DNA from 2 places in the Thioalkalivibrio sp. ALgr1 genome. Region 2 is predicted to be linked to the other one. Evidence: predicted binding sites of a transcription regulator. Region 2 holds the regulator's gene; the other holds the start of a gene.

Region 1 (7,694 bases), on a different contig from region 2:
TCGCCGCGTAGGCGATCTGCAGACGCGCAATGCCCGCCTGGAGGCCGAGCTCGAAGCCGCGGAACAGCGCCGCGAGGACCTGCGCCAGAGCTTCGAGACCGCGCGCCAGGAACTCGACCGCTCCTTCTCGGCGCTCGCCAGCGAGGCGCTGGAGGCCAACTCCAACCAGTTCCTGCGCCTGGCCCAGTCAATCCTGTCGCAGAAGCTCAGCGAAGGTCAGAACGAGATCGAGCGCTCGGAGAACAAGGTCGAGGCGATGCTCAAGCCCATCCGCGAGACGCTGGGCAAGACCGAGGCCGAGATCAACGCGATGGAGCGCTCGCGGGCACAGGCCTTCGCCGCACTGAATGAACAGATCCAGCGCCTGAGCTCGGACAACGCCACGCTCCAGCGTGAGGCCCACAACCTGGTGCAGGCCCTGTCACGTCCCGGCGTGCGTGGGCGCTGGGGCGAGCTCACCCTCAAGCGCGCGGTGGAGCTGGCCGGCCTCTCGGCGCACTGCGACTTCACCGAACAGCCGCCGCTGGACGGCGACGGCGGCCGCCAACGCCCGGACCTGCTGGTGCACATGCCCGGCAATCGCGCCCTGGTCGTGGATGCCAAGACACCGCTGGATGCCTATCTCGACGCCGTCGCCGCGGCCGACCCGGAACCGCGCGCAGCGGCCTTCAAGCGTCATGCCCAGCACTTGCGCTCGCGCGTCACCGAGCTCTCCAGCAAGCAGTACTGGGCCAGCGTCGAGCAATCCCCCGAGTTCGCCGTCCTGTTCCTGCCCGGCGACCCGTTCCTGGCCGCCGCGCTGGAACACGAACCCGGTCTCCTGGAATACGCCCTGGAACGCCAGGTTTTGCTCGCGACCCCGAGCACGCTGATCGCCCTGCTGCGCACGGTCGAGTACGGCTGGCAACAGGCGCAGCTCACCGAGCACGCGCTGGAGATTCGTGATCTCGGGGCGGAGCTCTCCCACCGCCTGGGCACCATGACCGAACACCTGGCGCGCCTCGGCAAGGCGCTGGACCAGAGCACCGACGCCTTCAACAAAACCATAGGCAGCCTGGAGCGCCAGGTCATGCCGAGCGCCCGACGGTTCCAGGAGCTGGGTATCCGCGCGCGCAAGAACCCGGAGGCGCCGGATACCCTGAACAATCACGCCCGCCAGCCCGTCGACGCGAACCTCCCGGACGACAACCCGGACGGCGACACCGCTCCGGACACGGGCTCGCGGGACTGAGCCGCATGGCGGGCCGCCCCGACATCCGCGCCGCGTACCGCCACTGCCAGCGCCGTGCGGCGGAGCACTACGAGAACTTCCCGGTCGCCTCCTGGCTGCTGCCCGCGCGCCTGCGCGGGCCGGTCGCCGCGATCTACTGCTTCGCTCGCGATGCCGACGACCTCGCCGACGAGGACCAGCGCCCGGTCGACGAGCGGCGTGCCGACCTGATCGCCATGCAGGAACGCGTGCAGATCCTCGAAGACCCGGCCGCGGAATCCGAGCCGGAATGGATCGCGCTGGCCGATGCGCGGCAGCGTTTCAGCCTGCCCGCCGCCCCGTTCGTCGATCTGGTCGACGCCTTCATCCAGGACCTGGAACAGAAGCGCTACGCGACCTTTGGCGAGGTCATGGAGTACTGCCGCCGCTCCGCCAACCCGGTCGGGCGGCTGATGCTGTACCTCGACGGCAACCCGACCGAGGAGATGATTGGCTACTCCGACGCGGTCTGCTCGGCCCTGCAACTGATCAACTTTTATCAGGATCTGCACCAGGACATCACCGAGAACAACCGGATCTACCTGCCGCAGAACGAGATGGCACAGTACGGCGTCAGCGAGGAGATGATCACGGGCGGCCAGACGACCTTTCAGTTACGCAACCTGATGCAGTTCCAGTACGCACGCGCCGATCGCCTGCTGCGCGCCGGGGCACCGCTCGGCGGCATGCTGCGCGGACGCATGGGCCTGGAGATCCGCGCAATCATCAACGGCGGCGCCCGCGTACTCTGGCGCCTGCGCCAGCAGGACGACGTATTCGCCCGCCCACGCCTGCGCACCCGCGACGCCTGGATCATCCTCGCCCACAGCCTGCGCCCCCGCCGCCGCAGGCGTAACACAAGCTAGACGACCTTGGAGTAGCGGCGCTGCGCTTCGCGGTTCAGGTAGGCGTCGAAGGCCATGGCGATGTTGCGGAGCAGGAGCCGGCCGCGTGGCTGGACCTCCAGGCAGTCGCTGCCGATGGTGACGAGGCCGTCGGCCTCCATCTCGGCCAGACGGTCCAGGGCATCGCCAAAGGTCTCCCGGAAGTCGATGCCGAATGCGGCCTCGATGCCGCCGAAATCGACCCTCGAGTGACACATCAACTCGCTGATCACGGCGCGCCGCAGGCGGTCATCCGCGCTCAGCTCCAGGCCGCGGAACACGGGCAGCCGGCCGGATGCCAGCCGTTCCTGATAGGCATCGACCTCGCGCAGATTCTGGCTGTAGCTGTCCCCGACCTTGCCAATGGCGGTCGGCCCCAGTGCCACGAGGTCGTACTCCGCGCGCGTCGAGTAGCCCTGGAAGTTTCGCTGCAGTGTGCCCGCGCGCTGGGCGATCGCGAGTTCGTCATCGGGCAGCGCAAAGTGATCCATGCCGATGTACACATACCCCGCGTCGGTCAGTCGCTGGATGGTCATCTCAAGGATCGCGAGCCGCTCCGTGGCCGGCGGGAGGTCGCCGTCGCGGATCTGGCGCTGCGTCTTGAACAGCTCCGGCAGGTGCGCGTAGTTGTACACGGCCAGCCGTTCCGGGCGCAGTTCCAGCACGCGGTCCAGTGTCGCGGAGAACGTGTCGACCGTCTGCAGGGGCAGCCCGTAGATCAGGTCCAGGTTGGTGGAGGTAAAGCCTTGCTCGCGCGCCTGGCGTACCGCCTGCTCGGTGACCTCGAACGGCTGGATGCGGTTGACGGCCTTCTGCACGGCCGGATCGACATCCTGCACCCCGACACTGATGCGGTTGAAGCCCAGCGACGCCAGGAGCGGCAGGGTGCCGGGGCGTACGGCACGGGGATCAATCTCGATCGAGAATTCCCGCTCCGGACCGGTCTCCAGCGTGAAATGCCGGCCCAGGGCCTTCATGACCCGGGTCAGGTCCTCGTCGGACAGATACGTCGGCGTCCCGCCCCCGAAGTGCAGCTGGCGCACCGGCCGATCGCGATCGAACAGCCCGCCCTGCAGGGCGATCTCCTGCTCCAACGAGTCGAGATAGCTCGTCGCGCGCCGATAATTGCCGGTAATCACCTTGTTGCAGGCACAGTAGAAACACACCGTGTCGCAGAAGGGCACGTGGACGTAGAGCGACAACGGGCGCGCTGCACCTTCGGCATTCGTCGCCCGCGCCACCCGCGCATAGGCCTGCGCGTCAAACCCCTCATGGAACTGCGGAGCCGTTGGGTAGGACGTATAACGAGGCCCGCTCACGTCATAGCGGCGCAGCACCTCGGGATCGAATACCAGACGTTGTTCCATACGACTCTCCGCAACGGGAGGGCGGGCCCTTGCGCCACCCTGACACCCCCACCCTACGCGGCCTCCAGCCGGGTACGGTTGATGTATGTCAAACGTGGCTTCGATCACCGCCGCCATCCGCATCCCGGCCCTGCTGTGCTAGCCTTGCCGTCCCAAGACGGAACCCCGATCCCGAGCGCGTATGTCCCCCGACGAATATTGCGAGGAGAAGGCCGCGAAGAGCGGCTCCAGCTTCTACTACGCATTCCGGTTCCTGGAGCCCGACCGGCGCCGTGCGATCACCGCGCTGTACGCGTTCTGCCGCGAGGTGGACGACATCGTCGACGAGGTCAGCGAGGAGAGCGTGGCGCGCACCAAGCTCCAGTGGTGGCGCGAGGAGATCGAGCGTCTGTTCGACCATCAGCCGCGCCACCCGATCACCCAGGCCCTGCAACCGCATCTGGCGCCGTTCGATCTCAGCCGCGAGTATTTCGACGAGATCATCGACGGCATGCAGATGGATCTCGACTACGACAGCTATCCCGACTTCACCACGCTGTCGCTGTACTGCTACCGCGCGGCCAGTGTGGTCGGGATCCTGTCCGCCCATATCTTCGGCTTCTCGGACCGGCGCACGCTGAAATACGCGCATGACCTGGGGATGGCCCTGCAGCTGACCAACATCCTGCGCGACGTCCACGAAGACGCGATGCGCGGCCGGGTCTACATCCCGCTGGACGAGCTGAAAAAGCACGGCGTAAAGCCCGAGGAATTCCAGCTTAACGTTACAGACGACCGCCACCGCGCCCTGTTCGCCGAGCAGGCCGAACGGGCCCGCCGCTACTATCAGCGCGCGGAGGAGCACCTGCCCGCCGAGGACCGCTACGCCCAGCGCCCGGGCCTGATCATGGCCGCGATCTACCGCACCCTGCTCGACGAGATCCAGGACGATGGCTATCGCGTGCTGGAGCACCGCGTGCGGCTGACCCCGATCCGCAAGCTCTGGATCGCCTGGCGCACTGCGCGCCGACTGAAGCGCGACTACCGCCGCGCGGGCTGACCGGCCCGCCCCATGGCTGCCGTTCCCGCATCGCATCCGGTCGTCGTGCTCGGCGCCGGCTGGGCCGGTCTGACCGCCGCGCTGACCCTGGCCCGGGCCGGCATCGCGGTCCACCTGATCGAGGCCGCCGCCACCGCGGGCGGGCGGGCCCGCAGCCTGAACCGCGATGGCGCCGAACTGGACAACGGCCAGCACGTGCTGGTCGGCGCCTGTCACGCCACCCTGGAACAACTGCGCTCGGTCGGCACCGACCCGGAGCGCGCCTTTGCGGCCCTGCCGTTCGGACTGCGCATGCATGCGCCGGGCCGCCCTCATCCGGCCTTTGGCCTGGAGCCCCGGTCGCCACGCCTGCCCGCCCTCGCCAGGGGCCTGTGGCAAAGCCTCGCGGGCACCGCGCTGCACAGGCGCCTCCCGGCCCTTTTGGGGGCGGCCTCGATCCTGCATCGGCCGCTGGACGAGGACCTCGACGTACTCGAATGGCTGCAGGCGCGGCATCAGCCGGACACGCTGATCCGCCAGCTCTGGGAACCGCTGTGCCTCGCAGTCATGAACACGCCGACCCGCAGCGCCTCGGCACAGATCTTCCAGAACGTGCTGCGTCTGGCCCTCAACCACGGGCCGGACGACGCCCGGCTGCTCATCCCGACCCGGCCACTGGGATCGCTGTACCCGGAACCGGCCCTGCGCGAACTGCGCGAACGCGGCGCCACGATCGAGACCGGGCGGCGCATTGTGGCCATCGAATCCGGGGGCACGGAGGCCCGCTACCAGCTCCGCGACCGCAACCATCGCGTCACCCATGCCAACGCGGTGATCCTCGCCACCGCGCCCAGCGCGGCTGCCCGACTCCTGCCCGAGGCCCCCGAGCTGCAACCCCACCATCGGGCCCTGGTGGCCATGGGCGAGCGCAGCATCTGCACGGTGTACCTGCGCTACCCCGGCCCGATCCTGGAACGCCCGCCGCTACAGGGGCTCATCGACCAGCACGGACAATGGCTCATTCCCCGCCGGGTGGCCGGCGAGCCGCACTGGCTGGCCGTCGTGATCTCCACCGCGGACGACCTGCCGGCGATGACGGCGGAGGAGCGCTGGCGTCGCGTCGCGGAAGAACTGGAACGGACCTTCCCCGAACTGGGAATCCCCCAGACCGGTCATGTCGTGTGCGAGAGACGCGCCACGATCGATGCCCGCGTCGATCTGGACGCACTGCGCCCGGTGGCCGGCACCCCCTGGCCCGGACTGTTCCTGGCTGGCGACTATGTGACGCCGGGCCTGCCCTCGACCCTCGAAGCCGCCGTGCGGTCTGGATTAGAATCAGCCCACAAGCTACTGGAGACGCTGCCTTGACCGATCTCGACATCCCCGCCCTGCTGGACTATCGCCCGGAACCGGGCGCCTTCAACGACCGCGTGGTCCTGGTGACCGGCGCGGCCGCGGGCATCGGACGTGCGATCGCGCAGGCCTGCGCGGCGGCAGGCGCGGTCGTCGTGCTGCTGGACAAGGACATCAAGGGGCTGGAGAAGACCTACGACCTGATCGAGCAGGAAGGCCACCCGCAGCCGGCGATCTATCCGCTCAACCTGGAGGGCGCCACGGTCAAGGACTACGGCGACCTCGCCGAGAACATCCGCGACTCCCTCGGGCGCCTGGACGGGCTGGTGCTGCACGCCGGCTGGGCCGGGACGCTGACGCCGATGAAGGGATACGACCCCGAGCTGTGGTTCAAGGTCATCAACAGCAACCTGCACGGCCCGTTCTTCCTCTCTCAGGCCGTGCTCCCGCTGCTGGAAGACAGCCCGCACGGCAGCCTGGTCGTTTCCACCCAGGACTGCCGCAAGGCCTTCTGGGGTGCGTTCGGCATGGCCAAGGCCGCGCAGGACGCGATGATCGACATCCTCGCGCGCGAGCACCGCAACGAGAAGCACTTCATCCATGTGAACGGCATCGATACCGGCCCCGTGCGCTCGCGCTTCCGCGCCGGCCACTACCCCGCCGAGAACGCCGAGAAACTACCGCGCCCGGAAGACGTCGTCGGCCCGTACCTCTACCTCCTCGACACCACCGACCCGGAACACACCGGCCTGCACCTGTCGCTGGAAGGCCACGTACCCGAGCCGGCACCCCGCCCGCACCGCCAGCCCCAGGAGGGCTAACCACCGCCCCTGACAACCCGGGGCGCCCCCCCTGTAGGAGGCCAGCCCTCTGGCCGATTGGATGCCGGACAGACCCCATCGGCCAGAGGGCTGGCCTCCTACAAGACATTGCTTCTCCCGGCGCCCCAACAACCGTGCAGCGGCTATCCGGGATGCCAGGGAGGCAGAGCAACACGATGACTAGGACCGCGGGTCATGGCGGCAGGATGGCAAGGGTGGACACCCCCAACGGCCAGAATAAGCGCATTTCCCCGGCCCGGCCATCACCCCCTGTAGGAGGCCAGCCCCCTGGCCGATCGGGTGTCGGACATGCCCCATCGGCCAGAGGGCTGGCCTCCTACGCAATTCAGGTAGCGGAGGTGGAGCTCTACGGACGCTGCGGGCGGCGCTTGCCCGGGCGGGATTTGGCCCGGGGCGGGCCCTTCTTCGGCCCGGGCCCGGCCGGGCGGGCGGCGGTCTCCACGCCCTTGTGCTGGGTCTGGAAGGTCTGGCCGCGTTTCTGCAGGGCCTTGCCGCCGCGGGTCACACGGCCGCCGGTGGCCGCCCTCGCACCACCGGTGCCCTTGCCGGTGCCGGCGGGCTGCCAGGTGGGGATCAGGTGTTGCTTGCCATTGCCGATCAGATCCGCGCGGCCCATGCGCTTGAGCGCATCGCGCAGCAGCGGCCAGTTGTTCGGATCGTGGTAGCGCAGGAACGCCTTGTGCAGGCGCCGCGCCCGTGCGCCGCGCGCGACCGGCACCCGGTCCCCCGCCTTGCGCTTGATGCCGCGCAACGGGTCCCGCCCGGAGTGCCACATTGCGGTCGCGAGCGCCATCGGGCTGGGCAGGAAGGCCTGCACCTGGTCGGCGCGGAAGTTGTGCCGCTTGAGCCACAGCGCGAGGTTCAGCATGTCCTCGTCCGACGTGCCCGGGTGCGCGGCGATGAAATACGGGATCAGGTACTGCTCCTTGCCCGCCTGCTTCGAGTATTTCTCGAACATCGCCTTGAAGCGGTCGTAGGCGC
Region 2 (7,694 bases):
ATTGGCACCTTTGGCGGCGCCGCCACAGCCGAGGTGGATGCCGCGATCTCCGCCATCGTCGCCCGCGGGCTGACCGAAGGCATCAATGTCGTCGACACCGGTGCCCACTACCGCTATGGTCGTTCGCTGGCGGCCGTTGGGGCAGGCGTGCGTACGGCCCTGGAGGCTGGGGTCCCGCGCGAGGCGATGTTCCTGATCTCCAAGGGCGGATTCATGACGCTGCGCGGCGGGCCGCCGGACGACATGGATGCCTGGTTCCAGCGGGAGATCGAGTCCCAGGGCATGGGTACCCGGGACGATCTCGCCAAGGGCGCGCACCTGCTGACGCCAGAGTACATCCACTATCAGATGGAGCTGTCGCGCTCGCTGATGGGGGTCGAGACGCTGGATGCCTTCGTCATTGATCAGCCCGAGGTCCATATCCACGAGATTGGCAAGGAGGCGACCAACCGCAAGCTGGAGCCAGTGTTCCAGATGCTGGAGCGGGCGGCGCGGGAAAAGAAGATCCGCGCCTACGGGATCTCCACGTTCGAGGGCTTCCGCGAGGAGACCGATGCCGCCGTGTTTCAGTCGCTGACCTCCATGCAGGGGCTGGCCGAACGTGCGGCCCAGACCGTGACCGGCGACGACCACGCCCGGCACCACTTCAAGATCGGGATGCTCCCGTTCAACCAGGTGATGCTGGAAGGCTTTACCCGCTTCAACACCGCGACCGGGCAGGGCAATGTGGCCAGCCCGTTGCAGGCCGCGCACCAGCTGGAGGTGTACATGTTCGCCTCCCACTCCATGCTGAAGGGACACCTCGCCCAGCAGTCGGTGGAGGTGGTCGAACAGCAGCTGGCGAACCTGCCCAATCCGGCGCAGCGCGCGATGCAGTTCAACCGCTCCACGCCGGGCTTGGGCACCTCCCTGGTTGGTATGAGCACGCCGGAACACCTGGACGACATGCTGGCGGTGATGCGCGAACCGCTGCTGGAGAAGAAGGCCTACCTCGGGATGTTCAAGAAGGCCGAGGAGTGAGCCGAAGCCTGGTCTCCCCCCTTGTGGGAGCCGGCTTGCCGGCGAAGCCCCTGCCTGCATCCGGCTTTGGCAGGAGCTTCGCGTGCAAGCACGCTCCCACAGGGTCCCGAGCTCCGGCCATGGTAGAGAATTCATGCACAAGGGTATGTCATGCAGGTTGATCTGAAGGCCCTCGAATTCCCCGCGATCCAGCGTCTGCTGGAGCGCCTGACCGCGACGCCCTACGGCGCGGATGCCGCGCGCGGGCTGGAGCCGGCACCGAATCTGGATGCGGCGCGCGCACTGCAGACCGCGGTGACCGTTGCGCGCCAGCGTCTGGATGCCGGGACCCTGCCGCGTCTGGGGCAACTGCCGGACGTGCGCGCGGCGCTGCGCCAGGCGTCCAACCCCGGGGCTGCGCTGCCGGTGCAGGCCCTGCACAACCTCCAGACAATCATGCGTCAGGCCCGCGAGCTGGCGGATCAACTGGCGGACACCCCCGAGATCTATCCGGCGGACCTGAACAAGCTGTATCCGCCCGAGGGGCTGGAAGAGCGCCTGTCGGCGTGCCTGAACCCCGGCGGGTCGCTGCGCGAGGACGCGAGCCCCGCGTTGATCGAGGCCTTCGAGCAGCGTGGGCGCCTGCGCTACGAGGTCGAGGCGGTGGTGAAAAAGCGCCTGGCGGCCTCCGATGTCGCGCAAAAGGGCGAGGACGCGCTGAAGGTGCAGTGGCACCAGGAACGCGCGGTGATGGTGCTGCGTGGCGAGGCGGCCAATGCGGTCAAGGGTGTGCGTCGCGGCACCGCGATGGGCGGGCGCGACCAGATCGTCGAGCCGATCGAGGCGGTGCCGCTGAACAACCAGTTGGATACGGTCAACAGCCAGATCAATACCGAGCAGCAGCGCCTGCTGCGCGAGCTGACCGACGTGGTGCGCCAGTATGGCGAGCCGCTGGAACTGATGCTGACCGCACTGACCTGGATCGACCTGGCATCCGCCGCCGCGCAGCTATCCGCACAGATGAATGCCCATGCCCCGCGGTTGGAGGCGGAGGCCGGGGTGGAACTGATCGAGGCCTACCACCCGCTGCTGTTGTTGCAGTTCGCCGAGGGCAACGGGCCGCAGCCGGTGCCGCTGTCGATCCGGCTGGATGGCGAGCAGCCCCTGTTGCTGATCACCGGGCCGAATACCGGCGGCAAGACGGTCGCGCTGAAGACGCTCGGGCTGCTGGTCACCATGGCCTGGTGCGGGCTGCATATCCCGGCCGAGCAGGACTGCCGCATCGGGCGCTTCGATCAGGTGATGGTCGATGTCGGCGACCATCAAAGCCTGTTCCACCACCTGTCCACGTTTGCCGGCCATGTGGAGGTTCTGAAGCGGATTCTTGATCACGCGGGGTCGGAGACCCTGATCCTGCTGGACGAGCTGGGTACGGGCACCGACCCCGACGAGGGCGCGGCACTGGCGATGGCGATGCTGGACGAGTTGCGTGCGCGTGGCACGCGCGGGATTGTGAATACCCACCTGGCGCCCCTGAAGGACTATGCCGCCCAGCACGCGGGCATCGTGAACGCCTCGATGCAGTTCGATGCCGAGACGCTGTCCCCGACCTACCGGCTGCTGATTGGCGAGCCGGGTGTGTCCTTTGGTCTTACGATTGCCGAGAAGAACGGGCTGCCGGCCCAGCTGGTTGCCCGTGCGCGCGAGCATTTCGCCGAACTCCCCACCGCCCAGGCCGGGGGCGATGCCGGCAAGGCGTGAGCCCCGAGCGAGGCGTTACCACATGAGGTCGTCGGGGACGACGTAGTCCTTGTACGGGTCGTCGGGACCGGGCTCGGAACCGCCGCTTTCCTCGGCCGGGATAACCAGCGGCCATTCGGCATCCCGCTCGCGGATCTTGTCCGCTATATCGCGCGGGATTACGCGGAACCCCTTGCTCGGGTGCAGCTCCAGGCCGGCCAGCGCCGCGCGGCCGTCGACCAGGCGCTTGCGGGTGTCCTCGGTCACCGGCAGGTGGCGGACCTGTCCGTCGAACTGGAAGTGATAGTCGATCGCGGCGTCGCCAGTGGGGATCGGGGCCAGGTGCTGGTTCACCAGCTCGCGAATCTGCGCCCGGCGCGCGCGGCGTTCGGCCTTTTCCTGCCGTTCCTGGTTCTTCTCCCGCGAGCGTTGGGCCTGCTCGGCTTGACGAGCCGCAGCGGCGCTAGCCTCGGCGTCGGCGGGCTTGCCCTTTTTCTTTTTCGGTTGTGTCTTCTGGGCCTTGTGCTTCTGGCTCTTGGCCTTGCGCACCTGTTTTTCGTCCACCAGTCCGGCCTTCAGGAGCTGATTGCGCAGATCGTCCGACATGCCGCTTGCCTGTAGAAAATGTGTCGGGAGGATAGCCCGAACCTCTGCTATGTGCAGCCGACGTGTGTAAGTTCGGGTAATCCGTCCAGGATCTCGGTCATGGGAAGGGTGGGAAACAGCAGGTGTAAACGCCGCGCAAGATCGGGGGTCGCAGCGGGATTGCCCAGCGCCTGCGTGCGCTGACACAGTCGCATCGCAGCCGTGCGCTCGCAAGCCAGCTCCAGCCCTTTCACGGCGTCGTACAGGGCTTGGCGTTGTCGCTCATCGGGGCTGTTGGGCTTGAGACGGCGGCGCAGGGCGCGCACGCGCGAGGTGGTTTGCTCGCGCCAGCGCGCGGCGGCCTGCATCAGCGCCTGCCAGTCGTGTGTGTGTACTCGCCGTGGGTACCACAGGGCGAACAGGGCGAGGATGGCATCGACCTCATGGGCGTCCTGCCAGTTCAGCAGGCGTTTCCGTGCGGGGGCGCAGGCCCATATCCGCAGGGCGAAATCCCAGAAGCAGTCGAAGTCGTGTGGCCGGGCGGCCTCAGGCACTACTGGCGGCGGGCGTAAAGGTCACGCCGGCGGTGCTGCGCAGGGTCGTCGGCTCGAGGATCTCGAGATCCCGGGTGTGCAGGTTGATTACCCCCTGGTTGCGCAGCTGTGTGAACAGGCGGCTGATGGTCTCCTGAGTCAGCCCCAGGTGGTTCGCGATGTCGGCGCGCGACATCGGGAGGTAGAAGCGCTCGGTGGACAGGCCCCGTGCACGATGCCGCTCCGACAGGGTGACGAGGAATGTGGCCAGGCGCTGCTCCGCCGTGCGCTGCCCGAGCAGGGCATGCAGGCTTTCGTCCTGAGCCAGCCCCTGGCTCATCACGTTCATCATGTGCTGGCGGAATGTCGGAAGCCTGCCGGCGAGGTCGTCCACATGGGTGTACGGGACTGCGCAGACACTGGTGGATTCGAGGGCGACCGCGCTGACCGGATGTTTTCTGGAGTGGATCGCATCCAGCCCCAGCAGATCGCCTGCGAGGGCGAAGCCGGTGATTTGCTCGGTACCGTCGTCGCCGATCAGAACGGTCTTCAACGCCCCGGTGCGTACGGCAAACAGGGTGTCGAAGCGCTCGCCCATGCCGAACAGCAAGGCCCCCTTTTCGATCGGACGGCGTTGCTGCACGATCTCGTCGAGTTGCCAGAGTTCGTTTTGTGGCAGCCCCATCGGCAGACAGAGCTGGCGCAGGGTGCAGTGTTCGCAGGCTTGGGTCGGGCGCAGTGTCATGTGCTCAGGTTAGCGGTTTTGCCATCGGTGAGGGAAGGTGTGTGAGGCCCCCGTGAGGGAAGGTGTGTGAGGCCCCCGTGAGGGAAGGTGTGTGAGGCCCCCGTATAGAGGTTGCCCGTATGAGGAATTCCGGTATTGTGAGTGTGGAACCTTTTGGAGTGGCAGGGATCAGCCAATTCAGAGGCTTGCGGCGGAGCGAGTGCGATATCTAGACTCTGTTTAATATAGCAGGCGATTCGCATGGGAAGGGACGCAATGATCGAACGGATGCTGAACGAATACATGCACCACGGCACGCTGATCCTGCGCGAGCCGGACGGGAGCGAGCGCCGTTTCGGGCAGGGGGCACCCGAGATCACGCTGCAGGTCCATGATCGGGCGGCCCTCAAGCGCATCGCGCGAGATCCCGGGTTTCAGCTGGGCGAAACCTATATGGACGGGCTCTGGTCGCCGGGTCCCGAGGGCATCCGGGTGTTTCTGGATGTGGCCATGCGCAACTTCGCGCCCAGATTCCAGCGTCGTGTGCACCCGCTGGTGTGCATGTTTCGCGCGGTCCTCGAGCAGGGCAACCGTATCGCGCGCAGCTACCAGAACATCTCCCATCATTACGACGTGGACGAGTGGCTGTTCCGCCGTTTTCTCGACGAAGGCATGTTCTACAGCTGTGCCTATTTCGAGCGCCCGGACATGACCCTGGAGGAGGCCCAGCAGGCCAAGTGCGCGATGCTGCGCAAGAAGCTGGTGCTGGAGCCCGGTCAGCGGGTGCTGGATATCGGCTGCGGCTGGGGTGGGCTGGCCTTTCACCTGGCCGAGAACGCCGATGTCCAGGTGGACGGAATCACCCTGTCCCGGGAGCAGCTGCGAGTGGCCCAGGCCGAGGCGAAGCGCCGCGGGCTGGACGATCGCGTGCGCTTTTTCTATCAGGACTACCGCGAACACGACGACCAGTACGACCGGATCGTCAGTGTCGGCATGTTTGAGCATGTCGGCGTGCCCAATTACGGCACGTTCTTCCAGCGGGTGAACGACCTGCTCAAGGACGATGGCGTGGCCGTCCTGCACACGATTGGCCGCCAGGGGCCTCCGGGGACCACCAACCCCTGGCTGAGCAAGTACATCTTCCCTGGCGGTTATACCCCGGCACTGTCCGAGGTGATGGAGGCGTTGGAGCCGACCCCGCTGCATACCACCGATATCGAGTTCTGGCGGCTGCACTATGCGGAGACGCTCGCCGAGTGGTATCGGCGGTTCCAGAACATCCGTGCCGAGGCAGTGGGCCACTTCGACGAGCGCTTCTGCCGCATGTGGGAGTTCTATCTGGCCAGTTGCGAGGCGACCTTCCGCTGGTGGCGCCAGGTGGTGTTCCACATCCAGGTGGCCAAACAGCAGGATGCCGTGCCGCTCACCCGCGACTATCTGTATGCCGACGAGGCGCCCAAGGTGGTTTCGACGCCGCCGGGGGAGGCGGCAGTCCGGGGTCGCAGTGCTGCGTAGGGATTGCGGACTACTTCCTGGCTCCCTGAACATTTTTTCCTGACCGGGCACCCGCAACCGGTCTGTTTTCCCTACACTTCACGGAAACGCTGAGGGGGCAGGGACGACGCGTGTTTGGCAGGTTTCGCAAGCGGCAACAGCGGCAGGAGGCCCCCCAGGCCGCCAGTCCGAGCCAGGACCATGTGCTGATCGAGGCGGCCGGACGCAGCCGGATCACCGAGGTCGCGGCGACCGCGCGCAAGGTGCCCTGGTCGCTCAACATGCTGCAGCTGCTGTGGGCGGCCGGCCCGGTGACCTTCCTCGCGATGCAGGGGGGCTATTTCCTGGGCTTTGGCCACGCCGCCCCGGCCCAGAATTTCATCTTTTTTGCCGTCTACACGCTGCTGTTCGGGGTGATTGGCCTGCTGGCGCGGTTTATTGCCGATGCCACGCGGGGCAAGCGGCAGGAGCGCTCACGCGATCAGCTGCGCAATACGATCGACTTTTTGCCGGACCTGCTGTTCGTGACCCGCGACCTGGCGATGGCCGAGATGGCGCCGGACATGCGGCGACGCAAGGCCGCCGAGGTTCTGCTTCATGAGGTGGATATCTCGCCGGAAGGCGTCGCGGTCGCGGTGCGCGAGATGACCGGCGATACCAGCCTCGCAGCAGCGGCCGAGCAGATCGAGATCTACCGTCGGCTGGGGCTGCGCTCGCGCGTCGCGGATCTGGTGGATGCCACTGCGGATGCTCGTCTGGCCGCGCTGGAAAAACTGCACCACGATGCCTCCGAACTGGCGGATCCGCTGCGCGACCGGCTTCAGGGCGTCGCGCCAACCCGTGAGGATGGCGTCCGGCGGATCGATCAATTTCTGGACCGCCTGTTTTCAGCGGCGGACTCGGATGACCTGTCGCGCTGCACACTGGATGATACGCAGGCCATGTTTGTACTGGCCTTCGAGATGGTCAACGGGCGGCAGATCCGGCGGCTGAGTTTCGAATGGTCGGGTGGTTGGCGGTTGGGGCATGCGCTGGATCGGCTGGAGTATCAGGGCAACCGTTTCCGCGTCGCTCAGGCGGGTGTGGTCAGTCGCCTGCGCTCGCTCGCGATGTTGCTGGCGCAAAGCCCGGCCAGTGGCCTGGATCCGCAGGTCCTGCGTTCGCCGACTCTGGGTATCGGGCGCGAGGTGCTGGATGCACTTTCGCAACTGGAACAGTCCCGCCCCGCTGTGAATTCGCCGGAAGGCCGCCTGCTGGGGCGGGCGCTGCGTCATGTCGAAGACCTGCGCGCGGCGCGGGACCAGCTCATGCAGGCGCAGAGTCGCTATACCGCCGCGGTCGAGCGCTGGGAGGCGCTGCGACGACAGCAGGTCGAGAGAAAGGGGCAGCAGAGCTGGTTCAAGCGCAGTGCGCGCGGTATCCGCGTGAGCGAGGAGGTGATCGAGCTGGCGGACGACCAGAAGCTGCGCCTGGCCGACCGGTTCTGTGAGTACCTGTCCGAGCTCGGCATCCGGCGCGAGGGCGACCTGTTCTACTTTGGTGGGCACCCACTGGATGCGGACACCGCCAAGCGCATCGGCATCCAGCTCGCACTGATTCTGGAGCCTCTGGTCGACCTG

What was found. The regulator FNR, encoded in region 2, switches genes on or off when oxygen is low (the NO sensors DNR and NnrR bind a similar motif). The targets are predictions, from matches to a motif close to TTGATNTANATCAA.
Region 1: a site for FNR is predicted at 3,579-3,592, ahead of hemN (oxygen-independent coproporphyrinogen III oxidase). Genes of this name have one in related genera too.

Annotation. Positions count from the first base shown of each region.
Region 1 is NZ_KB905137.1:79,541-87,234, forward strand. Features, by position in the region: gene rmuC (DNA recombination protein RmuC) at 1-1,231, shown strand, start outside; gene hpnC (squalene synthase HpnC) at 1,237-2,115, shown strand; gene hemN (oxygen-independent coproporphyrinogen III oxidase) at 2,112-3,500, opposite strand; gene hpnD (presqualene diphosphate synthase HpnD) at 3,682-4,539, shown strand; gene hpnE (hydroxysqualene dehydroxylase HpnE) at 4,552-5,886, shown strand; gene F466_RS0112235 (SDR family NAD(P)-dependent oxidoreductase) at 5,883-6,692, shown strand; gene F466_RS0112240 (YgiQ family radical SAM protein) at 7,060-7,694, opposite strand, start outside.
Region 2 is NZ_KB905133.1:339,120-346,813, reverse strand. Features, by position in the region: gene F466_RS0106005 (aldo/keto reductase) at 1-1,020, shown strand, start outside; gene F466_RS0106000 (DNA mismatch repair protein MutS) at 1,171-2,760, shown strand; gene F466_RS0105995 (DUF2058 domain-containing protein) at 2,776-3,345, opposite strand; gene F466_RS0105990 (TIGR02444 family protein) at 3,393-3,878, opposite strand; gene fnr (fumarate/nitrate reduction transcriptional regulator Fnr) at 3,871-4,602, opposite strand; gene F466_RS0105980 (cyclopropane-fatty-acyl-phospholipid synthase family protein) at 4,858-6,096, shown strand; gene F466_RS0105975 (hypothetical protein) at 6,207-7,694, shown strand, end outside.